Regions from separate parts of the Brevibacillus sp. YAE8 genome, predicted to be linked through region 1. Evidence: riboswitches for the same ligand, from Rfam matches in the RefSeq annotation. Region 1 holds a riboswitch; each other region holds the start of a gene.
What was found. A riboswitch is a leader RNA that binds a small molecule or an ion and turns the genes downstream of it on or off. The one in region 1 is predicted to bind cobalamin.

Region 1 (10,279 bases):
CCGTCAACCTGTCCAAGCTGCGCGGGCGCGGAGAGCCGATCAAAGGCGTCGAGGGCGCAGCCAAGGGCGTCATGCCTGTACTCAAGCTGCTGGAGGACGCGTTTTCCTACGCCGATCAGATGGGGCAGCGCAAAGGCTCCGGGGCAGCCTACTACAACATCTTCGGCTGGGATATCAACGAGTTTCTCGATTGCAAAAAGATCAATGCCGATGAAAAGTCGCGGATCAAGACGCTGTCGATCGGCCTGATCGTGCCGAATGTGTTTTACAAGCTGGCAGAGGAAAACAAGCCGTTGACAGTGTTCGCTCCTTACTCCGTCTACAAGGAGTACGGCGCCCATCTGGATGATCTGGATCTCGACGAGATGTACGACGAGCTGGTGGCAAACGAGCGCGTCAAGAAAAAGGTAGTCATGAGCGCCCGCGAAATGCTCACCAAGATCGCGATGATCCAGATGGAGTCGGGCTACCCGTACATCATGAACAAGACGAACGCGAACAAAAATCACGCGCTGAAGGACATCGGCTCCGTGAAAATGTCCAACCTGTGCACGGAAATTTTCCAGCTCCAGGAGACGTCCACGATTACCAACTACGGCGAGCCGGACATCATCCGCCGCGACATTAGCTGCAATCTCGCTTCCTTGAACATCGTCAACGTGATGGAGCACAAAAAAGTGCGCGAATCCGTGCGCGAGGGCATCGAGGCGATCACCGCCGTGAGCGATGTGACCCGCGTGGAAAATGCGCCAGGCGTGCAAAAGGCCAACCGCGAGCTGCATTCCGTCGGGCTGGGTGCGATGAACCTGAACGGCTACCTGGCGAAAAACAAGATCGCCTACGAGAGCGAGGAAGCAAAAGACTTCGCCCGCACGTTCTTCATGATGATGAACTTCTACTCGCTGGAAATGAGCATGGAGATCGCCATGGCCAAAGGGGAAACCTTCATGGGCTTCGAGCAGTCGGAGTACGCCAAAGGCACGTATTTTGACAAATACCTCGCAAACGACTACCGTCCGCGCACGGAAAAAGGCAAGCAACTGTTCGCAGGCATGCACATTCCGACGCCGGAGGATTGGGCCGCGCTCAAGCAAAAGGTGCAGAAGAACGGACTGTATCACGCGTACCGTCTGGCGATTGCGCCGACGCAGAGCATTTCCTACATTCAGAATGCGACGTCGAGCGTGATGCCGGTTGTCGAGCACATCGAAACGAGAACGTACGCGAACTCGACGACCTACTACCCGATGCCGTATTTGTCGCAGGAAAACTATTTTTACTACAAATCTGCCTATGTGATCGACCAGTTCAAAGTGATCGATCTGATCGCCGAAATCCAGGAGCATGTGGACCAAGGCATTTCCACCGTGCTGCACGTCAACAGCAACATCTCGACCAGAGAGCTGGCGCGTTACTATATTTACGCCGCGAAAAAAGGCTTGAAGTCGCTCTACTACACGCGCACCAAGCATTTGACGGTAGAAGAGTGCATTAGCTGCGCCGTTTAAGCCGTTTACTGTGAGGAACCATCCGGCATGGAACAAAGTTTTTTCAGAGAAGAGGAACGCCCTAATGAAAGCTGTCAATTGGAACAGGCCAGACGACGATTTTACGATGACGTTTTGGAACCAGAACATCATGCAGTTCTGGACCGATGACGAGATTCCGCTCTCGGATGACAAAATGTCCTGGATGGAGCTCAGCGCTTCGGAACGGGACACGTACAAAAAAGTGCTCGGCGGACTGACTTTGCTCGACACCGTGCAAGGCGGCGTCGGGATGCCGAAAATCATGGAGCATGTGGACGGGCTGCAGCGCAAAGCCGTCCTGGCTTTCATGGGCATGATGGAGCAAATCCACGCCAAATCGTACAGCAGCATTTTCACGACGCTCGCGGCCACGGAGGAAATTGACGAAATTTTTGCCTGGGTGGAGCAGAGTCCGCATCTGCAAAAGAAAGCGGCGCTGATCGCAAAGCGCTACCAGGAGATCGAGACGCCAAAAGATTTGTACATGGCGATGGTCGCCTCCGTCTTTTTGGAAAGCTACCTGTTTTACAGCGGCTTTTTCTACCCGCTCTTTTTGGCCGGGCAGGGCAAGATGACGAGCAGCGGTGAAATCATCGACCTGATCGTCCGGGACGAGAGCATTCACGGCCTGTACGTCGGCGTGCTCGCGCAGGAAGTGTACCAGCGGCTCAGCGTCGTGGAGCAGGCGACGGTCAAAGAGGAGCTGTACGCGCTATTGCACGAGCTGCACCAAAACGAAGAGGAGTACACCGTCTCCTTGTACACAGAGATTGGCCTGGCGGACGAGGTGTTGGCCTACGTGCGCTACAACGCGAACAAAGCGTTGATGAATCTGGGGCTGGAGCCGTTTTTCCCCGAGGAGGAAGTCAACCCGATCGTCCTGAACGGGATTCGCACGCACACGAAGCAGCATGATTTCTTCTCGAAAAAAGGCAATGGCTACGTCCGCACGCTCAACGTCGAGCCGCTGACGGATGACGATTTTCGCTTTGAGTAAAAAAGTTAAACGATCGTTTAAAAGGGTTGCTGTCTACAGACGGCAGCCTTTTTGTCGTGCCCGTTACGCGAAAAGGGGCGAGCGGCGCGCATGCACAGGCGCGCGCGAAGTAGCGGATGAGTTGCCCACATTCCTTCCTGTGAGATTTTCTCGATCAAGAATCTTTTATAGAAAGGAATAAAAGAATTCTTCATTTTAAAATACCTTTTCATTCATATTTATGTTATAAATAAATGATGTGTCGGCTCTTTTGATTGCCACCCGGTCGAGCCGAGTTGGGCTTAGGCTGGAACAGCAAAGCGGCAGTGACGAGAGTCGCAGAATCATCGTGTCATGCGTCTGGAGGACTGATTTATCTGACAATGAATCCAGTGTTATCCAGTTTGGCTGGAGGCTGGACGAGCCGCTAGACTTCGTGAATTTTTTCACTAATCTGAGGGTTCCTTACAAGGCCCTTCGTTCTTACTCACAGGAGGTTTTTGTCATGCTTCAAAAAGTTTCATATTCGTTTATCGTCATCATCGGATTTATGCTGTTTGCGCTGTTTTTCGGAGCAGGCAACCTGATTTTTCCACCGATGCTGGGACAGATGGCGGGAACGAACGTCTGGGAAGCCAACGCCGGTTTTCTCGTGACAGGGGTTGGCTTGCCACTTTTGGCAATTACAGCGTTGGTGTATTCAGGTAAAGACGATTTGCGTTCGCTCGCAAGCCGTGTGCACCCGCTGTTCGGTCTTGTTTTCACGATTTTGCTCTATTTGGCGATCGGGCCGTTTTTTGCGATTCCGCGCTCCGGGAATGTTTCGTTTGAGATCGGGATCAAGCCGTTCTTGTCCGAGCAGGCCGGGCCTTTTCCGTTGATTGTGTTTACCGTCTTGTTCTTCACGCTCGCTTGCCTGTTGTCGCTCAATCCTGGAAAAATTATCAATGTAGTCGGAAAAGTCTTGACACCGATGAAGCTGACGTTTATCGGCATCATCGTCCTGACGGCGATCGTGTATCCGATTGGCGAGCTGCAAGCGCCAGTGGGCGATTACCAGTCCAAGGCGTTTTTCAAAGGATTCCAGGACGGCTATTTGACGCTGGACGCGCTCGGGGCGTTTGTATTCGGCATCATCATCGTCAATGCGATCAAGGAAAAAGGGGTTACGTCGAAAAAGCAAATTTTGCTGACGTGCGCCAAAGCAACGCTGATTGCGGGTGCGCTCCTGGCGTTTTTCTACTCGGTGCTTGCCTACATGGGCGCTTCCAGCGTGGAAAAGCTCGGCCATTTGGAAAACGGGGCGCAAATTTTGGCCAAAGTGTCGAATTATTACTTCGGTTCTTACGGCGGCCTGCTGCTCGGCCTGATGATTACTGCGGCGTGCCTGACGACCAGCGTCGGATTGATTACGGCGTGCTCGTCGTTTTTCCACGCTATGTTTCCGCGCATTTCGTATAAAAAGTTTGCCGTCATTTTGGCTGTGTTCAGCACGCTCGTCGCCAATATCGGGTTGACTGCGCTCATCAAGGTGTCTGTTCCGATTTTGACGACGATGTACCCAATCGCCATCTCGCTGATCTTTTTGACGTTTTTGCATCAAAGGTTTGGCGGTCGGCCAGAGGTGTATCAAGGCAGCTTGTTCGGTACGTTTCTCGTTAGCCTGTTTGACGGGCTGAATGCTGCCGGGGTCGAGCTTGCGGCGATCAACGACGTCTTTTCCCGCTACTTGCCGATGTACACGATCGGCCTGGGCTGGCTGCTGCCTGCATTGATCGGGGGCGTTGGCGGCTACCTCGTTTATTTGATGCGCAAACCATCGCTGCGCGCGCGTGAGCTTCGCCTGACCAAGCAATAGGACAGGCATTATGAGGAAGCAGCCTGAACGTTGACATCAGTTTGCAAAGTGGAAATAGTTTAGCATGACAAAAACTGGTTTACGTGTTACTGTATGAAGAAAGGTGTGTCCCGCCCATTTTTGGGGCACATGCACTCATACCGACAATTTCATATGAGTGGAGACAGGTTCCTTGGCGATGAATATCGGCGCAAGGATGAAAAGGGAAGTCGGTGAGAATCCGACACGGTCCCGCCACTGTATGAGGGGAGTTTGCACAACTTTTGGCCACTGGTCGAGCTGACTGGGAAGGCGTTGTGCAGATCATGATCCTCAAGTCAGGAGACCTGCCTGTTTCGACAACACTGCTTAACCTACGGGAGATAGGGAGGTGTTAGGATGCTGTGATCTCAGTGTTTATTTGGCATTTCTAACGTTCTTTCTGATCGTTGGAGATGCCTTTTTTATTGGGCGAAATCGAAAAAATGATCGCAAAGGATGGAGAGGAAGCAAATGAAAAGCAGCAACTTGGGATACCCGCGGATCGGCAAAGATCGCGAGTGGAAAAAGGCACTGGAAGCTTTTTGGGCGGGGAAACTCGACGAGACGACATTCCTTGCGCAAATGGAGCAAATTCGCAAGCAGCACCTGGTCAAACAACAAAAAAAGGGGATCGACTGGATTCCGGTCAACGACTTTACGTTCTACGACCACATGCTCGACATGGCGGTCATGTTCGGCCTGATTCCGAAGCGGTTCGCGTATGCGGGCGGTCCGGTGCCGCTGGCTACGTATTTTGCGATGGCGCGCGGCAACAAAGACGCGGTCGCCAGCGAAATGACCAAGTGGTTCAACACGAACTACCACTATATCGTCCCCGAGTTCGGCGAGCGCACGCCTGTCTTGACGGAAAACAGGCCGCTACAAGCGTACCTGGAGGCGAGAGATCAGCTAGGGATCGCCGGCAAGCCTGTCATCGTCGGGCCGTACACGTTTGTCAAGCTGTCCAAAGGGTATGCCAAAGACGAATTTGAACGCGTCGTCGATCAGATCGTGCCGCTGTACGTGGACGTCCTTCGCGAGCTGGAACTGCACGGCGTCGAGTGGGTGCAGATCGACGAGCCTGCGTTTGTCCTCGATCTTACCGGGCAAGACAAAACACTCATTCGTCGCGTGTACGAGCAGTTCAGCCAGGCGCTGCCGCACCTGAAGCTGATGGTGCAGACGTACTTTGAAGCAGTGGACTGGTACGAGGAGCTGATTGAACTGCCTGTCCACGGCTTGGGCCTTGATTTTGTTCACGGGAAAACAGCAAACCTGGCGAACTTGACGACGCACGGTTTCCCGCAAGACAAAGTGCTCGGCGCCGGGGTCATCGACGGACGCAACATTTGGCGCTCGGCCCTGGAGGAAAAGTGGGAGTTGGTCAAAACGTTGTGCACCGTAGTAGCCCCAGAACGGGTATGGGTTCAGCCGTCGAGCAGCCTGCTGCACGTTCCGGTTACCGTCGAAGACGAAACCGATTTGCCGGAAGAAGTGCGCGTCGCATTGGCGTTTGCCGATGAGAAATTGGCTGAAGTGCGCTTATTAGTCCAAGGTTTCCAATATGGAAAGTATGTTATTTCGAAGGAAATCGCCCAGAACGAGAAAGACTTGCAGCGCTTGGCCCAATTTCCGGCACGGAACCGCCAGGAAGTGCAGGAGGCGAGAAAAGCGCTGGCGTCGACAGCGGCGAAGCGGGCAGTGCCGTTCCACGAGCGTCGCGAGATTCAGCAGGCGACGTGGAAGCTTCCGCTGCTGCCAACGACGACGATCGGCAGCTTCCCGCAGACGACAGAAGTTCGCCAGGCCAGACAGCAGTTCAAAAAAGGAAACTGGAGCGTCGAACAGTACGATGCGTTCATTCAGGAGCAAATCCGCGAGTGGATCGCCATTCAGGAACAGATCGGCCTGGATGTGCTGGTGCACGGCGAGTTCGAGCGGACAGACATGGTGGAATATTTCGGCGAAAAGCTCGACGGCTTCGTTTTCACGAAAAACGGCTGGGTGCAGTCGTACGGCTCCCGTTGCGTCAAACCGCCGGTCATTTACGGCGACGTGCAGTTCGTCTCCCCGATGACGGTCAAGGAGAGCGTATATGCCAAGTCGTTGACGGATAAACCAGTGAAAGGGATGCTGACAGGTCCTGCCACGATTTTGAACTGGTCGTTCGTGCGCGACGACGTCTCCCGTCAGGAAGTGTGCGAGCAGATCGCGCTGGCGCTGCGCAAAGAGGTGGAGGCGCTGGAAGCGGCGGGCATTCGCATGATTCAGGTGGATGAGCCGGCATTGCTTGAAGGCTTGCCGCTCAAGCAGGCAGACAGAGCCGCGTATCTGGACTGGGCAGTCAAGTCGTTCCGGGTCGCTACCTCGACAGTCGAGCCTGGCACGCAAATTCATACGCACATGTGCTATTGCGAATTCCACGATTTCATCGACGTCATCAGCGAGCTGGATGCCGATGTGATCTCGATCGAAACTTCCCGCAGCCACGGCGAGCTCGTCTCGGTGTTCGAGACGTGCACGTACGACAAAGGGATCGGCCTCGGTGTCTACGACATCCACAGCCCGCGCGTTCCGGCTGTGGCCGAGATCGAGGAAATGGTGTCCCGCGGCGTGCAAGTCCTGCCGCCAGGGCAATTCTGGATCAACCCGGATTGCGGGCTGAAGACGCGGGGCAGAGAGGAGACAATCGCGTCTCTGAAAAACATGGTAGCGGCGACACACGCAGTACGAAACCGCCTGGCACAAAAAGCATAAGCATGAGCGAGAGGAGCAGCACAGATGGCAACAGAAGCCCAGATCGCAACAGAAGCACGGCCTGTCGGGCAGTCGAGAACTTTTTTGACAGACCTCGTCTTCCCGCCGGATACGAACCATCACAATACGATCTTCGGCGGCAAAGTAATGGCGTACGTCGACAAGATCGCCTGCATCGCGGCGATGCGCCATTGCCGCAAGCCGGTAGTCACCGCGTCCAGCGATTCGTTCGATTTCCTCGCGCCGATCAAGACAGGGGAAGCGATCAACCTGGAAGCGTACGTCACCTGGACGCACAACACGTCGATGGAAGTGTTCGTGAAGGTGGAGTCGGAAAATCTGTTGACAGGCGAAAAACGCATGACCGCGAGAGCGTACTTGACGATGATCGCCCTCGACGAGCAAGGCAAGCCGACGCTGGTGCCCGCCGTCATCCCGGAAACCGAGGAGGAGCGCCTCCAGCACGAAAAGGCGAAGCATCGCTACGCGCTGAGGAAGCAGCGGAAGGCGGAGTTGTAGTCACCGTTGCAAGAAACAGCATACAGCAACAAAAGCAATGCCAAAAGCCCTCACCGACAGGTTGAGGGCTTTTGCTGTGAGCGGCACGCAGGCACTAAGGGATCAAGGGCAAACACACAATGCGGCACGGGGAAAGCCGCAACGTCAAAACAACTGTTGCCGCACCAACGGCCGCAGCTCCTCTGTAAACTGCTCGACCAGCTCGGGCCGTCCGTGAAACTGTGCAGGCGTATTTTGAAACAGTACGGCTTCCCACTGCTCGCCCTGCTTTTTCGCTACGAGCGTCTGGTGCGCATGGAGCGCTGGATCAAGCTCGTCTTTTCCGGGAGGGATCATGCCGACCATGGCGCGAACCATCCCCACTTCCTCGCTGAGCAGGCATGCGGACTTGATTTTGTACACAAAGGGGGGAGTCAGATGGTGGGAAAAAACGTCGTGCAGGTGCGTAAAAATGGCGGCTCGTCCGATCAGATGGCTGCCGTCAAAGCCGATAAGCTCGCCGTCTGCCGCGAACGGAGCGGACATGCCGGATGCACTGTGTTCGTTCCAGCCGCGAATGACTTGCCGGTAGAGGGTGCGAATCGCATCTTCGTGTGTGGCTGTGCCCATCCTGGCGTACCTCCTTGGGTGGCTGTTTGAACCATAGTGTATCATACGAACCCGAAACGATGTCAAAGGCTTGTGAGCACGCACCGAACGCTACTTTCAGGATCGCGCCGCGCGTGTGCATGGTCTGCTGTGGCTGCCGTGCGCTTCGCTGCGAGTGTGTTTCCATCCGGATGGAGTTCCGGTCGTACAGCGATGGCAGGCAGCAAACTGAAGGATAAACTACATTTTTCAATATGTATTGAAGTGAATTAATGCAAAAGATATACTATTCTCAAAACTTGCACCAAACGAAACGCAAAGGAGTCTTTTCGGTATGGATCAGGATCAGCACCAGCACGTAAAAGAACGCATTCGCAAGCAATACGGCCATTTGACCGCCAGCCAAAAGATCATTTCCAAAATCGCCCTCGAAAAGCCGAGCCTGCTAGCTATCCATACGGCCAAAAAAATCGCGGAGCTGACGAATACGAGTGAGGCGACCGTCATTCGTTTTTGCTACGCGCTGGGCTATTCCGGCTACACAGAGTTGCAGGAGGAGATCAAAAAGTCGCTGTTGATCGGCGACCAGAGAAAGGGGCCGATCCAGAAATACCGCGACACCGAAGCTGCGCTCACCCGCGACAATTACGCGCACCAGGTCATAGAAACCGACATCGCCTACCTCCAGCAAAGCTTGCAGCAGATCGACTACGGCTTGCTGCATCAGGCTGTGCAAAGCATTATGGCGGCGCACCGGATCGTCGTCGTAGGGTTTCGCTGGTGCCACATCCCGGCGAAGTGGCTGTTTTCCGCCTTGAACGCGATCAAGGGCAACACCCACCTGTACACGGGCGCGGTCGACAACGCCGACTACTTTTTGACCGAACGCGAGCAGGAGTGGCTCGTCATTGCGCTTTCTTTTCCGCGCCATCCGAGCGAGACGGTCGCCATGGTGCATTCCGCCAAGGCATTGGGGGCAAAAGTGCTCGCGATTACCGAGGGCGAGCTGTCGCCGATCAGCCAGGCTGCCGATCTGCTGCTGAAAATCACGACGCCGCAGCCTGTTGCGACCAGCGGCATGCCTACGCTGTTTTCGGTGCTGAATGTCCTCGTCAAAGGGGTGATGGTCCACGATGCTGCGCGTGTGCAACAACGGCTGCAGCACTACGATGAGATCAGCTCGAAGCTCTACTCCTTCGTCGGAGAAGAGGAAGAAGACTTTTCGATCTATTAAAATCCAACGATTATCAAAAAAGTAAGGGAGGATGCAGCCATGTCTTTGCCCGTTTGGTTCGCCGCTACAGGCGACAGCTTTCTCACACGCGACTTGCCTTATCGCGATCACGCTTTTCAGGAAGTAGCCCGTTTGCTGCATCGTGCCGATGTGCGCATCGCCAATCTGGAGTCGACCGTGCACGACAACGAAGGCTATCCGAGCGCGCAAAGCGGCGGCACCTGGGCGATGTCGCCGCCAGCTTCGTTGCAGGTATTGAAGGACTATGGCTTTAACATGATCGGCTGGGCGAACAATCACACGCTCGACTATTTGTACGGCGGGCTGGAAGCGACGGAGCGCCACCTGAATGAATACGGCTTCGTCCATGCCGGCGCTGGCAAAAATCTCGCGGAGGCGTCCGCTCCCCGCTATCTCGAATGCGAGTCGGCGAGAGTGGCCTTGATCGCGGCGACATCGACGTTCCATCCGTGGTGGGCGGCGGGCGAACAGCGTCCAGACAGCATCGGCCGCCCCGGAATCAATCCGCTGCGCTACGTCATGACGCATTATTTGCAGCCGGAAAAGCTCGCCAGGCTGCAAGAGATTGCCGCTGTGACAGACATCAACGCCTTCAACAAGCTATTGATCGAGGAAGGCTTCATGAACGATCCGGGCAAAGACGTTTTTTTGTTCGGAAACGCCCGCTTTATGGCGGGAGAAGAGGAGGGGACGACGACTCAGCCGCATCCGCGCGATCTGGCCCGGATCGTGCAGCGGATCGGGGAGGCGAAGCGGCGCGCCGACTACGTCGTGGT
Region 2 (10,279 bases), on a different contig from region 1:
CAGTCATGAAGCTGGTGCCCAATCCACCTGGAAAAATCGTCGGGGGAAAAATCAAGTTCAAAGGGGAAGACCTCGTAACAGCCGATGAAAAGCGGATGAGGGACATACGCGGAAATGAAATCGCGATGATTTTCCAAGAGCCGATGACGTCCCTGAACCCTGTTTTTACGATCGGGAATCAGATCGGCGAAGCGGTTCGCTTACATACGAAAGCCAGTAAAAAAGAGTCGCGGGCTCGCGCGATCGACATGCTGAAAAAAGTAGGGATTCCGCGAGCGGAAGCGATTGTCGATGAATACCCGCACCAGCTTTCCGGCGGGATGCGGCAGCGCGTCATGATCGCCATGGCGATGGCCTGCAATCCGGAGCTGTTGATTGCGGACGAGCCTACGACGGCGCTCGATGTGACCATTCAGGCGCAAATTCTCGATCTGATGCGCCAACTCAACCAGGAGGCGCAGACGGCCATTTTGCTCATCACGCACGATTTGGGCGTGGTCGCGGAGATGTGCCACCGCGTCGTGGTCATGTACGCGGGCAACGTCATCGAAGAGGGAGACGTTCGCACGATCCTGAAAAAGCCCAAGCATCCGTACACAAAAGGATTGCTCAACTCCTTGCCCAAGCTGGAAGAGTCGCAGGAGAGGCTCTACTCCATCCCGGGGAATGTGCCGATTCCCGGCTCGCTTACGGTCGGATGCCGCTTTGCGCCCCGGTGCGATCAGGCGACTGATCTTTGCCGCAGCGAAATGCCGCAGCTAAAAGCAGTAGGGGAAAATCACCTGTCCCGCTGCTGGCTGAGCGAATAACCCGAGAGGAGCATGCCCGTTGACAGAAGAACTACTCGTCGTAAAAAACTTGAAAAAGTACTATCCCATCACTGGTGGCATCCTGGGCGGGGAAGTAGGCGTCGTAAAAGCAGTAGACGATGTTTCGTTTACGGTTAAGCGCGGGGAAACGCTGGGACTGGTCGGAGAGAGCGGCTGTGGCAAGTCGACGACCGGGCGCTCGCTCTTGCGGCTGATCGAGCCGACTGCGGGTGAAGTCACGTTTGACGGTGTGAATGTAACCGCGCTTTCAACGGATGCGATGCGCAAAATGCGCCGCGATATGCAAATTGTTTTCCAAGACCCGTTCGCTTCCCTGAATCCTCGTCACAATATTGAGAAGATTCTGGAAGAACCACTGATCGTTCACGGGATCGGAACGAGTGCCGAGCGCAAACGAAAAGTGCAGCAAATGCTCGAGGTCGTGGGGCTGAGCAGCTATCACGCCAGGCGTTACCCGCACCAGTTCAGCGGTGGGCAGCGCCAGCGGATCGGGATCGCCCGGGCGCTCATGCTCAATCCGAAGCTGATCGTGGCCGACGAGCCTGTATCTGCGCTCGACGTGTCGATTCAGTCGCAAGTGCTCAACCTCATGCAAGATTTGCAGCGGGATATGGGCCTCACCTACTTGTTTATCGCCCACGACCTGAGTGTCGTGCGGCATATCAGCGACCGGGTGGGCGTGATGTACCTCGGCCGGATCGTGGAGCTGACCACGAGCAACCAGCTTTACACGAATCCGCTTCATCCGTACACAAAAGCTTTGCTGTCTGCCGTGCCGACTCCGGACCCCGACGCTGTGCGGGAGCGGGTGATTTTGCAAGGCGACGTGCCAAGTCCTGCGAATCCTCCCAGCGGCTGTACGTTCCATACGCGCTGTCCGCACGTGACAGAGGAATGCCGCTCTGTTCGTCCCGCTTTTCAGGATGTGGGCGACGGACACTTCGTGGCTTGCCATCTGTACAAGCAGTAAGCCGCACGTAGGATGTCCGCCTGCTGAAAAGGTTGCCTTGTTAAAGGGGGGATGCGAGGCAGGAGCGACATGAATGACCACCTATCCAAGTAACATGTTTTCACTTTAGTAGAGGGGGATGTTTTCATGAAGAAGAGAGTTCTCTCCGCAGCCATGACCAGCCTGTTGGCGCTGGCTATGTTGCTTGCCGGATGCAGCGGTTCTCAGACGACACAGGCGCCGGCAGAACAGCCAAAAACAGAAGCTCCGGCGACTTCGGCACCAGAGCCGGCAAAAACGGGACCCAAGCAACTGATCGTCGGCCGCGGCGGCGACACAGTGGGCCTCGACCCGATCGCGCAAACCGACGGCGAATCGTTCAAGGTGACGGAAAACATATTCGATACGCTGGTAGGCTACGCGGAAGAAAGCACAGAAGTAGTGCCTTCCCTTGCTGAAAAGTGGGAAATCTCTCCGGATGGTTTGACGTACACGTTCCATCTGCGCAGCGGCGTGAAGTTCCACGACGGCACGGATTTCAATGCCGAGGCGGTAAAATGGAACTTCGAGCGCTGGAGCGACAAGAACCATCCGCAGCATAACAAGGAAGGCTTCGAATACTACAACGACATGTTCGGCGGCTACAAAGGCGACGAAACACACGTCATCAAGAGTGTAGAAGCGGTAGACGCGCAAACGGTGAAATTCACCCTGAACCGCCCGCTCGCCCCGTTCATTCAAAACCTGGGCATGTCCTGCTTCGCGATTGCATCGCCAAAAGCGGTACAGGAGATGGGCCCTGAGAAGTTCAACGAAAAACCGGTCGGAACAGGACCGTTCAAGTTCGTAGAGTGGAAGCGCAACGACACCATTACGCTGGAGAAAAACCCGGACTATTGGAACGCTGGTTTCCCTAAGCTCGACAAGCTCGTGTTCAAGGTCATTCCTGAAAATACAGCTCGTCTGACAGCGCTCACTTCCGGCGAGATCGACATGATGGACGGTCTGAACCCGGATGACGCGGAAACGGTGAAAGGCAACAGCGATCTGCAACTGATCCTGCGCCCGTCCATGAACATCGGCTTTGTCGGCTTTAACGTAGAGAAAAAGCCGCTGGACAACCCGAAAGTTCGTGAAGCGATCGCGTATGCGGTCAACAAGCCGGCGATCATCGACGCCTTCTTCGCAGGACTGGGACAACCGGCTGTGAACCCGATGCCGCCTTCCATCTGGGGGCACAACAGCAACATCCAAGACCGCGAGTTCAACATAGACAAGGCAAAGCAGCTTTTGACAGAAGCAGGCTTCCCGAACGGCTTCAAAATCAAGTTCTGGGCGATGCCGGTTGCTCGTCCGTACATGCCGGATGGCGTGAAAATTGCCGAGGCGATTCAGCAAGACCTGAAAAAGATCGGCGTAGAAGCGGAAATCGTCACCATGGAATGGGCGACGTACCTGGAAAAAACAAAAGCAGGCGAGCAGGAAATGTTCATGCTGGGCTGGACTGGCGACAACGGCGACCCGGACAACTTCCTGGCGACCTTGCTGGATAAAAACAACATCGGCGGAAACAACCGCACGCGCTGGGCAAATGAAGAAGCGCACAAGTTGCTGATGGCTGCCCAGTCTGCGACGACCAAGGAAGAACGCGAGAAGCTGTACCTGCAAGTTCAGGAAATCATCTTCAAGGACGTGCCGATGGTGCCACTGGCGCACTCGACGCCTGCGCTTGCTGCCAAGGCCAACATCATCAACTACAAGCCGCATCCAAAAGGCTCCGAGAGCTTGGAGAAGGTTGACCTCAAGTAAAACTGGATTGATCCGATGAGCAAGCAGGGTAAGAGGAGCGACCCTCTTCTTACCCTTTCTTTCTTGCACGCAGTCATTATTTTTTGGTAAGGAAAGCGAGGAGATGGCATTGCTATCCTACAGCATCCGAAGAATTCTTATGCTCATCCCCGTTCTACTGGGCATGTCCATCGTCGTATTTTCCATCATTCGTGCCATCCCAGGTGATCCGGCTCTGACCATATTGGGAGAGAAAGCAAGTCCGAAAGCGATTGAAGATTTACGGGAAGTTTTAGGCTTGAACAATCCGTGGTACATTCAATATTTTGACTACTTGAAGCAGATTATTACCGGCGACTTGGGCGTTTCCCTGCATTCCGGGGCAAGCATCACGCAAGAAATCGGCCCGTATTTGGCCGCCACCACCGAGCTGACGATTGTCAGCATGCTTTTCGCTGTCATTATCGGAGTGAACGCAGGGATTTTGTCTGCGTGGAAGCAAAACTCCTGGTTTGACTACTGTGCGATGCTGATCGCCTTGATCGGTGTTTCGATGCCAATTTTTTGGCTAGGGTTGATGGAGCAGTGGTTCTTTGCGCAAGAACTGAAATGGCTGCCATCCGTTGGTCGCGACAATTCGCGTAATCCTGTAGAGGCCATTACGCAGTTCTATATACTGGACACGATTTTGGCTGGACAGTGGGATCAGTTGTGGGAGGTCATCAAGCATTTGATCCTGCCTGGCGTGGCTTTGGGGACGATTCCGATGGCGATTATCGCCCGGATTACCCGTTCGAGCATGCTGGAAGTCATGCGTGCCGATTACGTGCGGACCGCTCGGGCAAAAGGCTTGGCGCAGTTCTGGGTCGTGTACAAGCACGCGCTGAAAAACGCGATGATTCCCGTGCTGACGGTGATCGGTCTGCAAACGGGCTTGCTTTTGGGCGGAGCGGTGCTGACCGAAACGATTTTTGGCTGGCCAGGAGTCGGCCGCTACATTTTCACAGCGATCGGCAACCGCGACTATCCGGTGATCCAGTCCGGCATTTTGGTGATCGCTACGATTTTCGTCTTGATTAATCTCCTGGTCGACCTTCTGTATGCCTATATCGATCCGCGCATTAAATACCGCTAGGGGAGGGACGAAGAGACATGGCAGAGACACAAGTACAGACGGTATCCCTGAGAGTAAAAGAGGAAGAAGTTGTCTCTCCTTGGCGGGAAGCTTGGAGAGCCTTGCGGAAAAACAAGCTCGCGATGGTGGGGCTGGCGATCATTCTGTTTTTCGTGGCAGTTGCCGTCTTTGCGCCAGTGATTGCTCCGTACCCGTATGACGAGGGGGAGCTGGTGATGAAAAACAAGCCGCCGTCCGAAGAGCATTGGTTTGGAACAGATTACAACGGGCGGGATGTGTTTAGCCGCGTCGTTTATGGTGCGCGCATTTCCTTGTGGGTCGGGACCTTCTCGGTCATCGGCTCCGTCGTGGCAGGCACGATTTTGGGCCTCTTGGCGGGCTTTTACGGCAGATGGATTGATACCGTCATCTCTCGCGTTTTTGACATCATGCTGGCGTTTCCAAGCATTCTTCTGGCGATTGCGATTGTCGCCATTCTGGGGCCATCCTTGCAAAATGCGCTACTGGCCATTGCCATCATCAACATTCCGACCTTTGGGCGTCTGGTGCGCTCGCGCGTGTTGAGCCTGAAGGAAGAGGAGTTCGTCATGGCGGCCCGCGCAATCGGGATGAAAGACTCGCGCATTCTCATGCAGCACATTTTGCCGAACAGCCTGGCGCCGATCATCGTGACGGGGACGATGGGGATTGCGACAGCGATTATCGAAGCGGCAGCGCTCGGCTTCCTCGGGCTTGGTGCCCAACCGCCGGAGCCGGAGTGGGGGAAAATGCTTTCCGATTCTCGCCAGTACATCCAGAAGGCGCCGTGGACAGTCATTTTCCCGGGCTTGTCGATCATGCTGACGGTTCTCGGCTTCAACCTGATCGGGGACGGATTGCGGGATGCGCTTGACCCGCGGATGAAAAACTGATACGCAGCAAAAGGGGCGTAAAGGGACGCAGGCAGTCCTTTTCGCCTCTTTTTTTGTTCAGTTCAGCCATTGGCGGCATAGTTGGTTGAACGTTGCTGCGGCGCGCGTGACGACCTGGTGCTTGACCGACGGCACCATCACCAGTTCCGCTTGCGGAAGCTTTTTTTCCAGTAGCCTGGCATACGGCAACATGTTCGCATCGTCTGCGCCATAGACGAGCAGCATCGGCAGCTTGAGCTGGCTCAACTGATCCGTGCAATTGTAGCGGTGCCCGGCGGCGTACAGGTGGCGGAGGCTCGCTGCATCTGTTTGGCTGCCATGCTCAATCCAGCGGGAGCGAGCAAGCGGGTCGTCGAGATGAGAGGCGGCGATCGACCTGGCAATCAGCGGAGCGGCGTGCAGGCAGGACAGCGATTGGGCGAGCAGAAAACGGCTGTGCAACGAAAAGTCGGTTACTTCGGAAAAGGCGCTGACGAGGATGGCGCCGCGCACGTTTTCGGGAAAGCGGAGGCAGTATTCGAGGACGAGCGAAGCCCCCTGCGAGTACCCCAAAAGCAACGGACGCTCAAGTCCGAGCGACTGGCAAAGCCCGTGAATCACGCTGGCAAGCTCGCGCATGGTCGTAGGTCCAGCCAGCGGGGAGCTGTCGCCATGCCCCGGGAGGTCTGGCACGACGAGTTGGCAAACATCCGCAAGCGGCTCTTGATAGTCGAAGTTGACAGAGCCGATGCACGGGGCGTGAATGCACACGAGTGGCGTGCCGCGCCCTGACAGGTGGCAGGCGATGCGGTGGCTGTCCAGTTGTACGATGGTTGGTTCCATGTTGGTTATTCACCCCTAGCATATGGTGTCCGTTTCAAGAGAGAATTTTCCGTTCCGCTCTTCTTTTTTGGACAGGGAAATGGTATTCTCGAGGAAGAATCTTGTCGAAAGCGAAGGTGACGCAGGTGTATTTGGAGCGCATTTCGAAACTGCACGAATTTTTGACCAAACAAGAGCTCGACGCGGTAGTCATCACCTCTCCCAAGCACGTTTACTATTTGACCGGCTTTTTTACCGATCCGCATGAACGCTTTATGGGTCTGATTATTCCAGCCCAGGGCGAGCCATCCCTGATCGTTCCAGCCCTTGACCGCGAAGCGGCAGCAGCGGCTTCGACTGTTCAGACGATTCACACGCATACGGATATTGAGAATCCTTACGAGCTTCTCAAGCAAGTGTTGCCAGCGAACCTGAAGAAGCTGGGCATCGAAAAAAGCCACATGACCGTAGAGCGTTACGAGGCGCTGGGACAAGTCATCTGTGCAGAGAGCTACGCGGATGTGGAAGAGCCGCTGCGCGAAATGCGCCTGATTAAATCGGCAGACGAAGTGGCTCGTTTGCAAAAGGCTGTCCAACTGATTGAAGATACACTCGGCGAGACGTTGAAAACATTCAAAATCGGCCAGACCGAAATGGAAATCGTCGCGGAGCTGGAATACCAGATGAAGCGTCTGGGAGCGGACGGCCCGTCTTTTTCCACGATGGTTTTGGCGGGGGAAAAATCGGCATTGCCGCACGGAACGCCTGGTTCGCGCAAAGTGCAGGAAGGCGATTTGCTCCTGTTTGACATCGGGGTAGCAGCGGACGGCTACGTTTCCGATATTACCCGTACGTTTGCTGTCGGCCAGATCAGCGAGCAACTGCGCGATATTTACGAAACGGTGCTGGCAGCGAACGAGGCGGCGATTGCCGAAGTTCGTCCAGGGGTGACGTTTGCCCATCTCGACCAGACCGCTCGCGACGTCATTGCCGCAAAAGGCTACGGCGATTACTTCATTCACCGTCTGGGGCACGGCCTCGGCATGGATGTGCACGAATATCCGTCCGTGCATGGGCAAAATCAGGAAACGCTGCGCCCAGGCATGGTGTTCACCATTGAACCAGGGGTGTACTTGCCGGGAGCAGGCGGCGTGCGCATCGAGGACGATGTGCTCGTAACCGAAACAGGCGTAGAAGTGTTGAGCAAGTTCCCGAAAAAACTGACGGTGATCGGATAAGGCTTCAAACTCACAATTTTATATGAATCTGATGGTGCTGCCCGGAATCGTTTGGTTCCGCCAGCTTAATAGGGAAGTCCGGTGAAAATCCGGCGCGGTCCCGCCACTGTAACGAGGAGTGTCCAGCAAAAAAGCCACTGTTTTTCGCGCGACGAAAAATGGGAAGGGCGCTGGGGATGATGATTCGTAAGCCAGGAGACCTGCCATGAGATGATTTACAATCGACCCACGAGGATGGGACAGATGTGGAAGCAGACTAGGAACAGGCGTCATTGGCAACGCCGAATCTATAGGCATGTCTACGTATGTCAAGCACCTCCCGATTGGAAACTGGGGGGTGCTTTTTTCTATGAACATCGCCGTGGCGGTCGAGGCTGTGAAAGGGGTGATGCATTTCCTGTGTTGCCAAACAAGCAGGCTCTCTGTATAGTAAAGGTGTAATTCGTAATCATTACGATTTACATAACGCTTCATTTTCATCATGCCAACAACAAAAGAAGAGGGGTTACCAGATGAGTACAATCCGTAAGAGAAAAAAAGCCTTCCACGGTTTCTGGATGGCAGCGCTGGCAGCGATTATGCTGCTTTTGTCCGCATGCAGCTCGGCAGCACCTGCTACGACCGAATCCACGGTGGCGAATGCTGGCTCGGAGCAAACGGCCCAGCCTGCTGCTGACAACAAGCCCGTCACGATTGTGACCAACGGGATCGAGATGACGTATCCGGAAGCGCCCAAACGCGCTGTGACGATGAACCAGCACGTAACCGAAGTCATGCTCGCGCTGGGGTTGGCTGACAAAATGGTCGGAACCGCGTACCTGGACGATCACATTTTGCCTGAGCTGAAAGCCGACTACGACAAGGTACCAGTCCTGTCTGACAAGTATCCGACCAAAGAGGTGCTTTTGGCCGCAAACCCTGACTTCGTTTACGCAGGCTGGAAAAGCGCATTTGGCGACAAAGGCGTCGGCTCGATGGAGGATCTGGAAAAAATGGGGATCAAATCGTACCTGCAAGAGTCCTCGAACAAGCCGGGTCCGACGATTGACGACGTGTTCGCCGATATTCGAAACATCGGCCGCATTTTCCGCGTAGAAGACAAGGCGAACGAACTGATTGGCAAAATGAAAGCGGAAATCGAGCAAACCACGAGCAAAATCGGCACGGTGGACAAGCCGCTGAACGTGTTCGTGTACGACAGCGGGGAAGATCAGCCGCTGACCGCTGCCAACAACTACATGACTTCTCTGATTAAAGCGGCAGGCGGCAAAAACGTGTTCGACGACATTCAAAAAGGCTGGGCGACCGTAAGCTGGGAAGAAGTCGTGAACCGCAAGCCAGACGTCATCGTCGTGGTCGACTACGGCGACAAGACGATCGAGCAAAAACAAAACTTCCTGTTGTCCAAAAAGGAACTGGCTGACGTGCCAGCGATCCAGAACAAACGTCTGATCGTGCTGCCATTGTCCGCAGCGTCCGAAGGGGTACGCGCACCGATCGCGCTGAAAATTCTCGCGGAAGGTCTGCACCCGGATACATTCAAATAAGAAACGGCTGCTTAGACAAGGAGGGAACGGCCCTGCACAAGATCAAGATGCCCTTCATCATCGTTGCCCTGCTGATCGGGCTTGTCGTCTCGATTACGTTTGCGGTGACACTCGGCTCGGTGGAAATCAAACCAGCGACGGTATGGAAAATTGCCTTGGCGAATCTCCCGCTGGTCAATCAATGGGTGGAAGTGGATTGGTCAAAAGGAGAACAGACCATTATCTGGGACATTCGGTTTCCCCGCGTCCTGCTGGGGGCTGTCGTCGGGGCCGGCCTGTCTGTTGTGGGGGTGGCGATCCAGTCTCTGGTTCGCAACTCCCTCGCAGATCCGTACATATTGGGAGTCTCCTCGGGCGCATCGGCCGGAGCGACGCTGGTCATTTTGTTCGGAGCATTCAGCATGTACGGACAATTCGCGCTTTCTTTCGGTGCTTTCACCGGATCGCTCGTCTCGATCCTGCTTATTTTTACCTTGTCCCGCATCGGCGGGCAAAACTCGACGGTGCGTCTGCTCATGGCCGGCATCGCGATTTCCGCCATCCTGTCTGCGATCACCAGCCTGATTATTTTTTCCGCGCCCAACGAGCACGGCATCCGCTCTGTCCTGTTCTGGATGAGCGGCAGTCTGGCCGGAGGGAAGTGGGAGTATTTGACCATACCGACGCTGATCGTCGTCATCTGTCTGATTGTCCTGTTGACGCAATACCGTTCGCTCAATGCGATGCTGATGGGCGAAGAAGCGGCGGGGACGCTGGGCGTCAATACGGTGCAATTTCGCAAGCTGCTGCTGGTCATTACCGCGCTTTTGACGGGCGTCATCGTCTCGATCAGCGGGTCTATCGGCTTTGTCGGCTTGATGATGCCGCATATCGTTCGCGTCATCGTCGGCTCGGACCATCGTCGCGTCCTGCCTGTCAGCGCCTTGTTCGGGGCCATTTTCCTGATCTGGGCGGACGTGATCGCCCGGCTTGCGTTTGCGCCGGAAGAGCTGCCGATCGGGATTATCACGGCGCTGTGCGGCGGTCCGTTCTTTATTTGGTTGATGATGCGCAGCTCATATTCTTTCGGAGGTAGCGGGC
Region 3 (10,279 bases), on a different contig from region 1:
GCTTCGCCTTCCTTCACCATGCGGATCAGCTCCAGGAGCGCTGTCGGCGCGTTGCCGATGCAGAAAATGCCGCCGTCTGCTTCCTTCACTGCTTTGCGCATGGAAATGATCGCGCGCGTCGTGTTGAGGCGTTTCGCTTCTTCCATGACGTCGCGGTCGGAGATGTACACCTTCACTTGGCCGCCGAACTTCTCGATCCGGTTTTTGCTGATGCCGACCTGAACCATTTGCACGTCCGCGACGACGATTTTGCCGCTGCGGATCGCTTCAATGCCGGATTGGACAGCATCCGGGTGGAAGACGAGACTGCGTCCGAGATCAAAGTCTGCGGAAGCGTGGATGACGCGCTGCACGACAGGAAATTGTTCGGCGGTAAAAGGATGCTCGCCCAGCTCATCGGTAATGATCTGAAAGCTCATGTCCTCGATCTCTTGCGGTTGTACAGTCAAAGGCTTGAATTCCGTCTTGAAATCCATGGTTGGTTTCCTCCAGTCAGTTGTTTGGGGTAGGTGCTCATTGCATGCACACGGCCTGGCGCTTATAGAACGACCGCTTTGAGCTGGTTCAGCACGCTTTCGTAATCGGAAAACTTGGTCCCGTAGTCGATTTTCGGCCGGCCGATGACGATGGTTTCGATGCCCATTTCCAGCGCCGCTTCCACCTTTTCGTCAAAAGCGCCGACCTTGCCGCTCTCCTTCGTAATCATCAGCGTCACGCCGTAGTGGGCGTAGAGCGCTTTGTTCAGCTCCTTGGAAAAAGGCCCTTGCATCGCGACGATGTTTTTTTGCTCCACGCCGAGCTCCTCGCATTTTTGCATGTTGTCGAGGCGCGGCAGCATCCGGGCGACCAAAGTCGTATCCGGCAGGCCCAGCAGGCGATCCGTGAACGTTTTCAGCGTCTTGCTGCCTGTCGTCAGCATGATGACCCCGCGCTTTTCAGCGGCAAGCTCAGCCGCCTGCACGTAATCCTCGACGACGATCAGCTTTTCGCTGCCTGGCGCAGCGAGGCTTTCCCGCTCGTAGCGGATGTACGGCACACCTGCGCCCTGCGCGCCAGCCATGGCGTTTTTCGAGGCTTCCTCGGCAAAAGGGTGGCTTGCGTCTACCACGCACCGCACGCCTCGCTCCCGGATCAACTGCTGGATGTCGTCCGCGCTCAAGCGTCCGACCTGGACAGGCACGCCTGCCTCTTCCATGCTTTTCGCAGCGTTGTCCGTTACGACCGTCGTCAGCAGGTCGTAGCCGTTTTCCTTGATTAACAGGGCCAATTCGCGGGCGTCGCTCGTTCCAGCCAGTACCAGAATCATGCTGTGTCTCCTCCTACTTCGTTACGTGGTCGTGTTTATGCTCATGCTTGTGGTCATGGTGATGGTCGTGACCATGGTGATGATCGTGAGCGTGGTGATGATCGTGGTCGTGGTCATGATCGTGATGATGACCATGGTGGTGATGATGGTGATGGTGACCATGACCGTGCTCGTCGTCGTGATGGTGGTGGTGATGGTCGATGTGCTCCATCGCTGCCAGCCTGTACTGACAGGTGTCGCAGTTCAGCTTCACTTCCCCGTGCAGCGCTTCCTCGATCCGGTCCTTCATCACTTCTTTTAACAGCGGGTGGAAGCCGAAATACTCAGCCATCTCAAACTGGGCTTCCGGGTATTGCTGGCGGAACCTTTCCAGTTGATCGCTCATCCGCTTAATCAGCACGCCGGTAAACAGGAAGTACGGCAAGAGCACGATCCGCTTCGCGCCGAGCTTCAGGCAGCGCTCCACGCCCTCGTCGTAGAGCGGATAGGTCACGCCCATGAAAGCCGTCTCTACCCAGCGCGCCTTGTAGCGCTCCCAGAACAGGCGGGACATTTTGTAAATATCGCTGTTGGCGTCCGCGTCGCTGCTGCCGCGCCCGATCACGAGCACTGCCAGGTCGTCGTGGTCTTCGCCGGAGGCAAAGCCCGCTTCCGCCATGCGTGTAGACAGGATGTTGATGACTTCCTCGTGAATACCGATCGGACGGCCGTAGATGAACTGCACGTGCGGATGCAGCTCCTTCGCCTCGTCGATTGCCGCCGGAATGTGGATTTTCGCGTGTCCCGCAGAGAACAGGATGATCGGAATGACCGCCACCCGCGTAGCGCCGCGAGCGACGCACGTATTCAAGCCTTGCAGCATGTCTGGGCGCGCAAACTCCAGAAAGCACGTCTCGATGATCGGCACATCCAGCTCTGGCGCAAGCGAAGCGACAAACTGCCGGATTTCTTCGTTGCCTTCCGGGTCCTTGCTCCCGTGTCCTACAAATAATACCGCGTCCATTTCGTTTCCCCCTCGTATTTGTTCGAACAACCGATCAATCTCCGCAAGCGGCGTTCTCGATTTCCGCCTTGGCCGGTTCGTACCAGGCGTAGCCTTCCAGTTCGCCTACCCGTTGGAAAAACTTGTGGAAGCGTTCATTCGGAAATGCCTCTTTTTTGAATCGATTCACGATTCGCTCGACAATCGGCACGATATCCTCCTTGTCGATGCCTTCCGCGACCGGAATGCCGGAGTGCGCATTGCGCCCGACTGTTTTCGCGCCCAGGAACAGGTCGAACTTGCCTTTGCGGAACACGATTCCGATATCTTCCTGAACCGCTCCGTAGCAGGCCATTCCGCAGCCGTTGAAGCCGATTTTCAGCTCCTTCGGCATTTCTTTTCCGCCCAGTCTTCGGTGCAGCTCCTCCGCATACGGAATGCTGTCTTTTTTCTCGCCGTCGCAAAAATCGCACGCTTTTACCTGCAACACGTCTCCGATCGGACTGAGGATCAGCCCAAGCTCGCGCAGTCGGCCTGTAATGCTGTCAGGGTCGGCAGTCGGCACGCGCAAAATCATCTGGTGGTGCGGCGTGTATTCGATCTCGCCCTTTTCACCCGCCACCTCGGCAATGGCCATCATTTGCTGCGGCGTAATTTTTTTGTTGGCGACGCCTGGACTGACCGCAAATTCGAAAATCATTTCCGGCTGAAACGCCGAGGCTGGACGCACGTTGCTTGCTGTGGCAGGCGTCGTTTCGATGCCTTTGGCTGCATGGATCGCATTCAGCGCCTGCATCGCCCATTCGAATGGCGGACGCTCTGCTTCGGGCTTTGCTGTCTCCACCTTTTGTTCGACTGGCGGCGCTTCCAGAACAGCCGTACTGGTCGCCGTGCCGGAAAACGCCGCTTCCGGCGCCGTTGGCTTCGCAGCTTCCCCAGCCAGCACAGGGCGCTCGCTCGCAGGCTCCGCTGGCTTGGCCGCAGAGGCGTTGACGCTTTCGCCGCTTGCTTCGAGCGACCACGGTTCGTTTTCCACGCGCAGGCGCTGGTGCGGCTTCAGCGGCTGCTCATCCGCAGACAGCGTGTACTTGCGCTGATAGCCGCGCGGCGTAATCATTTTGCCATCGTAGACAAACGTCGAAGAGTTCCCGATAATGACCGTCGTCAGCATGCCGATGTCGTGCTCGAGCATTTGCGCAAGCGTCGTCACGACAACCGTCTCGCGCTCGCGATAGGCGCTCTTCACAATACCGACAGGGGTATCTGGCGAGCGGTATTGCAGCAGAATGCGCTGCGCCTCGACGATCTGTCGCGTCCGCCTGCCGCTGCGAGGGTTGTACAGGGCAATGACAAAGTCGGCCATCCCGGCTGCGTCAATCCGTTTGGCAATCAGCTCCCACGGCGTCAAGTGGTCGCTTAAGCTGATCGTGCAGGCGTCGTGCATAATCGGAGCGCCGAGGATCGCGCCACAGGAGTTGATCGCCGAGATGCCCGGCACGATTTCGATCGGAACGCCTGTCGCTTCTGTCCAGCCTTTTTCCACCAGCACCTCGTAGACCAGTCCCGCCATCCCGTAGACGCCGGAGTCGCCGCTGGAGATGACCGCTACTTTTTTGCCTTCTTCCTCGGCCTGACGCACCGCCTCGCGCGCACGCGTCACTTCCTCCGTCATCCCGGTGCTGACGATCTCCTGGTTGGTCAAAAGTCCGCGGATCAAATCCACGTAAGTCGAATAGCCGATAATGACGTCCGACTCTTGCAGTGCCTCCCGCGCCCGCTTGGTGATATGCTCAAAACTTCCTGGGCCAAACCCGATCACAAACAACTTGCCGCTCATACGGCCCCTCCCCTTTCCATTGCCTGCGTGTCGCAGGCAGCCGTTATCTCGTTCGTTCTCATTTCTTCCGTTGTCTTACGCTTCGTTTCAAGTGCCGCCCTATATAAAAGCAATGGCAGCCGCAATCGCCAGGCACACGAGCAGGCACAGCAAGGAGGTGAGATACATCAGCCGAATCGTCGCCATAATATCCGCCGCAGCCAACGGCCGATGCGCATCCCCGAGCCGCGCCCGGTTGGAAGACACTCCCTGGTAGTAGTTGAGCCCGCCAAGTTGCACGCCCAGCGCGCCAGCCACTCCCGCTTCCGGCAGCCCGCTGTTCGGGCTCGGGTGCAGATGCGCGTCCCGGCGAATCATCGCCCAGCACTGTCGCCAATCCAGCCGCTGCAGCCCGCTTGCGATTACCAACAGCAATGCAGTCAGCCGGGCGGGTATGTAGTTCATCGCGTCGTCGAAGCGGGCGGACGCCCAGCCGAGATTTTTGTACGTTTCGTTTTTGTAGCCGACCATCGAGTCCAGCGTGTTGGCTGCCCGGTACGCCATCGCCAGCGGCGCGCCGCCAATCGCGGCATAGATCAGCGGGGAAACGATCGCATCGACGATGTTTTCCGCCACCGTCTCCACGGCCCCCCGGCAAATCTCCGGTTCGTCCAGTTGCTCCGTATCGCGGCCGACCACCATCGACAGAGAGCGTCTCGCCGCTGCCATGTCCCCGGCGAGCAGGTGGCGGGCGATCTCCAGTCCCGCGTCCGCGAGTCCTTTTGTGGCAATCGTCGTGGAGATGAGCCACGCGCTCAACACCCACGAGAGCAGCGGATGAATGAACGCCGCTCCCCATAACAGCAGCCAGACGACCGCGTAGCTGCCTGTGACGATCAACAGCGGGAACAGGACGCCAGCCAGCTTCAGTTGCGATTCCTGCTTGACTGCCGCGCGAATGACCCGTTCCAGCCGCGTAATCCACCAGCCGATCATGACCACCGGATGCGGCAGGCTGCGCGGGTCGCCGACCACCCGGTCAATCACGTATGCCGCGCACAATATCCATACTTCCGTCATGTTGTCCCTCTCTTTAAGCCTTCCAGCCGTAGTCTTCGCCAGCGTCGCCCGTCCCATTGCGCCAGCAGGGCCTCTCCGTGCCCTACGCCATCTACGTGCCAATATCGCTTAGGGTCGTTTTCCAGCCAAACCGCCTGAAACCAGCGAATCACTCCCCCGTGCGCGACGCAAACCGTAGTCTCGTCCGCAGCCGCTTGCCGCTGCTCCAAAAGCTTGCGCAGCCAGCCGTCCACCCGGTGCCCCAGTTCCTGCAAGCTCTCGCCATTCGGCGGACTGCAGCGATACGGGTCGTCGTACCAGCGGGCAGCCCGCTCGGCATCCGAGCGCATCAGCTCCTCGTAGGTCAAAAGCTCCCAGTCGCCAAACGACAGCTCGCGCAAAGCCGGGACGGAAATGATCGGCAGCCCCCACTCGTCTGCCAGCGGCCGGGCCGTTTGCGTGCAGCGGAGCAAATCGCTTGCGTACAGCGCGACAGGCCGTTTTAGTTGCTGCGACAATTGCCGCGCCAGCTCGCGCGCCTGCTGCTCCCCCTTTTCGTTCAATGGAATGTCGCTATGCCCGAGATATTTGCGCTCCCGATTGCTGTCTGTCTCCCCGTGCCGTATCCAGATCAACTTCATGTCCACCAGCTCCCGACCAGTACGAGCAGCATGACCGCCTCGCCGCTCTCGATAGCTGCTCCGTAGCAGTCTCCGTTCAGGCCGCCGAGCTTGCGGGCGACCGAGCGGGAAAACAACAGCACGAACAAAAGCGAGACGACCATTGCCGCGACGACCTGCAAACCTCCGGCGAACCAGCCAGCCGCGGCGAGAACGATGTATCCGGCGGCGATGGCGACAGGCGACAGCCCTGCACTGATGCCTTTGCCGATCCCTTTTTCCTGCGATAAATACGGCCACAGCCGAATCGACAGCAGCACATGTGTCCGCGCTATGGCAGGAACGAATACGAGGAGCACACCCCAGCCAGGATGCGCAAGCTCCGCGACGGCCCCTGCCTTGAGTAAAAGTAGCAAGATCGCGGCTAAAACCCCCATCGCGCCCACGCGGCTGTCTTTCATGATCGCGAGCACTTGCTCTTTTGGCCGGCTGCTTCCCAGTCCGTCCGCCAAATCCATCCAGCCGTCCAGATGCAGTCCGCCTGTGATGTACACCCAGACAGCGAGCGTCAGCACGGCGGACAGCCACGGGCTAAAGAGCACAAGCCCCGTCTGGTGGACTCCCCATAGCAAAATACCTATGACCAGCCCGACTGCCGGATACCAGTTGACGCTTTTTTTCCACGCCTCGTCGGACGGGCGCAGCCACGGAACCGGAATCCGGGTGAAAAAGGCGATCGCGTGCCAAAATGCATTCATCCTTTGATCCTCCACGGGATTCCGGCCATGACCGCGTAGACCGTCTCTGCCTGGCGCGCAGCCCGCTGGTTGACGTCGCCCAGCGCGTCTGCGAACCAGCGGCCGAGCCGATTCATGGCGACACCGCCCAGCCCGACCTCGCTTGTGACCGCAATCACTTTTTGCGGGGAGCGCCGGACAAGCCCCAGCCACGCCTCTGCCTCCGCAAGCAGCGCCTCTGTGTGCGCCTCGCTTCGCCACTCTGCTTCCTCGACGCTCATCAGCCGATTGCTCACCCACGTCGACAGGCAATCGATCAGCACGACGTCGTAAGGTGTGCTAGCAGGCTCGTAGTCGCACAGCCGCTCGCCGACCTCCACGCTGCCCCACTGCTTCGGTCGCCGCTCCTTGTGCCGCTCGATCCGCTGCCGCATTTCCTCGTCCCACGCCTGACCCGTCGCCACGTACAGGACGCGCTCTCCGGCCTGTTGCGCCAGTTCTTCCGCAAAGCGGCTTTTTCCTGAGCGCACGCCGCCTGTCACCAGCACAAGACTCATCGCTCCCCGCTCCCTTCGCTGTGTACCTCGCGCAAGGCCGCGATCAAGCGCGCATTGTCTTCTGGCCCGCGAACGGCGATGCGCACGTCATGCGCCGTCAATCCGGGATACATGGCGCAACTGCGAATCAGCACGCCTTTTTTGCCGAGCCGCTCTTGCAGTTGTGCGGCTGGCAAGCCCTCCGGCGAGCGAAGCAGCAAAAAGTTCGCCTCCCCCGGCCAGACCTTCCAGCCCAGCTCCCCGCGAATAAACGCGACCAGGCCAGCGCGCTCCCTGGCGACCAGGCTGCGTGTCCGCCGCTCGTACTCATGCTCTTGCAAGCACAGCTCCCCCGCCAAAAGCGCAAGCGCATTCACGCTCCAGCTCACCTGCTTCGCGCGCATTTTCGCAATCGCGTCAGGCTGGGCGATCGCGTATCCGAGACGCAAGCCGGGGATCGCGTACATTTTCGTCATCGAGCGCAGCAAAATGACGCGGGGAAAGCGCTCCAGCCGACTTGCCAGCGTAAACTGGCGGCTTTCTTCCACAAAATCGAGAAACGCCTCGTCCACGACCAGCCACGTATCGGTCTGGGCCGTCCAGTCCGCCATCTGCAACAGCTCCTGTGGCTCATACAAGATGCCAGTCGGATTGTTCGGCGAGCCGACAAACACCAGATCAGCCTGTTCGAACAGACGGTACAGCTCGGCGCTGTCGGCCTTGTAGCCGTTCTCTTCTTTTCCGTAGCAGCCGATGACGGTTGCGCCAAACTGCTCGGAAAGCTCTGCATATTCCGAAAAGCAAGGATAAATCACGCCGACTGTTTGCGGCTGCAGCCCGAGAATCGCGAGCGCCATCGCTTCTGCCGCTCCGTTCGCAGGCAAAAGCCATTCCTTTGGCAACTGCAACCGCTGCGCCAACGCCCGGCGAAACTGGCGATGCCCAGGGTCCGGGTAACGCAGCACGGCAGACAGAGAGGCCAAAAGCATCTCGCGCACGCTGTCCGGCATGCCCAGCGGGTTAATATTGGCACTGAAATCAAGGAATTGGCCCGGCTCCATCCCAAAGCGGTCCGCTGCCGTCAACAAATCTCCGCCGTGGCCGTACGCTTCCAGTACGTTCATCAAAACTCTACCCCCAGCACCGCTGGTATTCCTTCATCGTAGTAATGCTTGATCGGCTTCATCTCTGTCACGAGATCGGCCATGTCGATGATTTCCTGCTTGGCGCTCCGCCCCGTCACGACCAGATGCACATGGCTCGGCCTGTTTTGAATCGCTTCCAAAACGTCCGCGAGCGGCAGCACGTCCGCAATCGGAAAACGGTCGATCGCCAGCGCATTGTTCAGCTCGTCGAGAATGACGACATCGTACTCGCCCGAAGCGAGCTTTTCCCGGGCGAACGCCCACGCTTCCTGCAGCGCCGCGCGATGCTCCTCCGGCGTCTTCGTCCAGGTGAAGCCTACGCCTTTTTGCACGATTTCGATGCCCAGCTTGTCGAAGATGATTTTCTCTCCGTACGTGCGCTCCGGCGACTTGATGAACTGGATCATGATGACCTTTTTGCCTCGTCCAGTCGCGCGCACAGCCAGCCCCACCGCGGCTGTTGTCTTTCCTTTGCCGTCTCCGGTGTAGACCAAAAACAGGCCCCGCTTGTTGCTCAAGTACGCCCACCCCCAAAATAAACTGTAGGCCCCGTTGCCCATCCCTAATAATTTTCGGAGGCACAGCGCTCCAAAAATGCAGTTTAGGCTCCGTTGCCTATTTCAAATGTTTTCCATAGCCTCGTTATTTACCTGACTGAAAAAGTGAAGAGTTTGCCGATTTGCTTCCTGTTTCGCTTTCCGCGTACAAAAAAACGCCTTGTTTCCCCAAACCTCCAAGGAAAACAAAGCGCGGATAGCCGACTGCAACAATCCTCACCTCATCCTTTGACCCGAAGGAAATCAGTGGACATCAAAACAGGCAGGTCTCCTGGCTCAAGGATCTTCGCTCTTCTTCCTCCTTCCCGCACGCTGGCGTGCAGTGGATGGCGCCGTTGCCAAGAAGAAGAGCTCCTCTTTTACAGTGGCGGGACCGCGTTGGCTTTTCACCAAACTTCCCTTTTAACCTCGCATTCGCAAACTATCGCTTGCGAAAAACAAGGACCTGTTTTTCTACCATATTCAAATGTCGTTCGTTTCTATGACAAGCACTTGCTTTAATAATAGCAAATGCTACCGGGGATTCAAGCAAAAGCTGCGGATAGGAACATACTGGGCATTGATCTTTGTTTTGTGAACTAATTATTTGTATACAAATCTTTTGTGTGCGTGTTATCTTATTCTTACATCGATTTCCAATAAAATATTTGGAGGTACATATGGATCGGATTGAGGATTGCTATGGGTTTCTTCTCGGGAAGGCGTATCAAAAAATCTGGCAAATGGAAAAGGCCAAATTATCGCCGTACGGGATTACTCCCGTGCAGTTTGTTCTATTACATGCGCTATGGGAAAAAGATGGCCAAAAAGGTGTGGAATTGGGTAGTCGGCTTCGCTTGGATGGAGCAACCATCACGGGGGTGCTCGATCGACTGCAAAATATGGGGCTCATCGAGCGTCGTTCCGATCCCAATGATCGCCGGACGAACTTGATTTTTCTGACTCCGCGAGGCAAGGAATTGGAACAACCTCTGAATCAGATCAGTGACGAAGTGAATCAAGAAGCGATGTCCATATTCAGTGAAGAAGAAGCGAAATTATTCAAAAACATGCTGACCAGATTGGGATTAAACTCATAAGGAGTGCGTTGAGACTGTGAAGAGCAAAGTGCATTACGCGTGGATCATTTTATTTGTCACCTTTTTCGCATTGTTGGCTGTGCAAGGAGCAAGACTTTCTTTCGGAGCATTTATTGAACCTTGGGAGAATGGCTTTGCCGCGGATCGAGGTACCATTTCTCTCATCTCCACATTGAGTTTTGTCATTTATGGCATATCCCAACCAATAGCAGGCAGGTTGATTGACCGCTTTGGTGCCAGGTCCATTCTCTTAGGCAGCACACTTCTGGTTGGTCTGAGCATTTTTTCACGCAATGGGTAACTTCCCTCTGGCAATTGTTTATTCTCTATGGTGTCTTCGCTTCCATTGGTGTTGGAGGTGCCTCCAATGTAGCCGCAACCATTATGGTCACAAATTGGTTCAATAAAAGGCGTGGACTCGCATTCGGAGTAATAGAGGCTG

Region 2: linked by a shared signal. The riboswitch ahead of AC27IT_RS19875 (ABC transporter substrate-binding protein) and the one ahead of metE (5-methyltetrahydropteroyltriglutamate--homocysteine S-methyltransferase) in region 1 are both predicted to bind cobalamin.
Region 3: linked by a shared signal. The riboswitch ahead of cobO (cob(I)yrinic acid a,c-diamide adenosyltransferase) and the one ahead of metE (5-methyltetrahydropteroyltriglutamate--homocysteine S-methyltransferase) in region 1 are both predicted to bind cobalamin.

What each region holds. Positions count from the first base shown of each region.
Region 1 covers NZ_BAAIYG010000001.1:371,519-381,797, reverse strand. The annotation lists gene nrdE (class 1b ribonucleoside-diphosphate reductase subunit alpha) at 1-1,508, shown strand, start outside; gene nrdF (class 1b ribonucleoside-diphosphate reductase subunit beta) at 1,573-2,526, shown strand; gene brnQ (branched-chain amino acid transport system II carrier protein) at 3,011-4,363, shown strand; cobalamin riboswitch at 4,512-4,711, shown strand; gene metE (5-methyltetrahydropteroyltriglutamate--homocysteine S-methyltransferase) at 4,856-7,141, shown strand; gene AC27IT_RS01155 (acyl-CoA thioesterase) at 7,166-7,660, shown strand; gene AC27IT_RS01150 (SgcJ/EcaC family oxidoreductase) at 7,805-8,269, opposite strand; gene AC27IT_RS01145 (MurR/RpiR family transcriptional regulator) at 8,583-9,482, shown strand; gene AC27IT_RS01140 (CapA family protein) at 9,522-10,279, shown strand, end outside.
Region 2 covers NZ_BAAIYG010000020.1:54,517-64,795, reverse strand. The annotation lists gene AC27IT_RS19910 (ABC transporter ATP-binding protein) at 1-809, shown strand, start outside; gene AC27IT_RS19905 (ABC transporter ATP-binding protein) at 829-1,800, shown strand; gene AC27IT_RS19900 (ABC transporter substrate-binding protein) at 1,927-3,588, shown strand; gene AC27IT_RS19895 (ABC transporter permease) at 3,692-4,702, shown strand; gene AC27IT_RS19890 (ABC transporter permease) at 4,720-5,613, shown strand; gene AC27IT_RS19885 (alpha/beta fold hydrolase) at 5,671-6,435, opposite strand; gene AC27IT_RS19880 (M24 family metallopeptidase) at 6,561-7,652, shown strand; cobalamin riboswitch at 7,668-7,874, shown strand; gene AC27IT_RS19875 (ABC transporter substrate-binding protein) at 8,165-9,199, shown strand; gene AC27IT_RS19870 (FecCD family ABC transporter permease) at 9,247-10,279, shown strand, end outside.
Region 3 covers NZ_BAAIYG010000004.1:184,333-194,611, forward strand. The annotation lists gene AC27IT_RS08705 (precorrin-8X methylmutase) at 1-476, opposite strand, end outside; gene cobK (precorrin-6A reductase) at 539-1,306, opposite strand; gene AC27IT_RS08715 (sirohydrochlorin chelatase) at 1,320-2,309, opposite strand; gene cobJ (precorrin-3B C(17)-methyltransferase) at 2,344-4,125, opposite strand; gene cbiB (adenosylcobinamide-phosphate synthase CbiB) at 4,225-5,184, opposite strand; gene AC27IT_RS08730 (histidine phosphatase family protein) at 5,181-5,804, opposite strand; gene cobS (adenosylcobinamide-GDP ribazoletransferase) at 5,801-6,541, opposite strand; gene cobU (bifunctional adenosylcobinamide kinase/adenosylcobinamide-phosphate guanylyltransferase) at 6,538-7,077, opposite strand; gene cobD (threonine-phosphate decarboxylase CobD) at 7,074-8,180, opposite strand; gene cobO (cob(I)yrinic acid a,c-diamide adenosyltransferase) at 8,180-8,719, opposite strand; cobalamin riboswitch at 9,003-9,222, opposite strand; gene AC27IT_RS08755 (MarR family winged helix-turn-helix transcriptional regulator) at 9,418-9,837, shown strand; gene AC27IT_RS08760 (MFS transporter) at 9,854-10,138, shown strand; partial or broken gene AC27IT_RS08765 (MFS transporter) at 10,153-10,279, shown strand, end outside.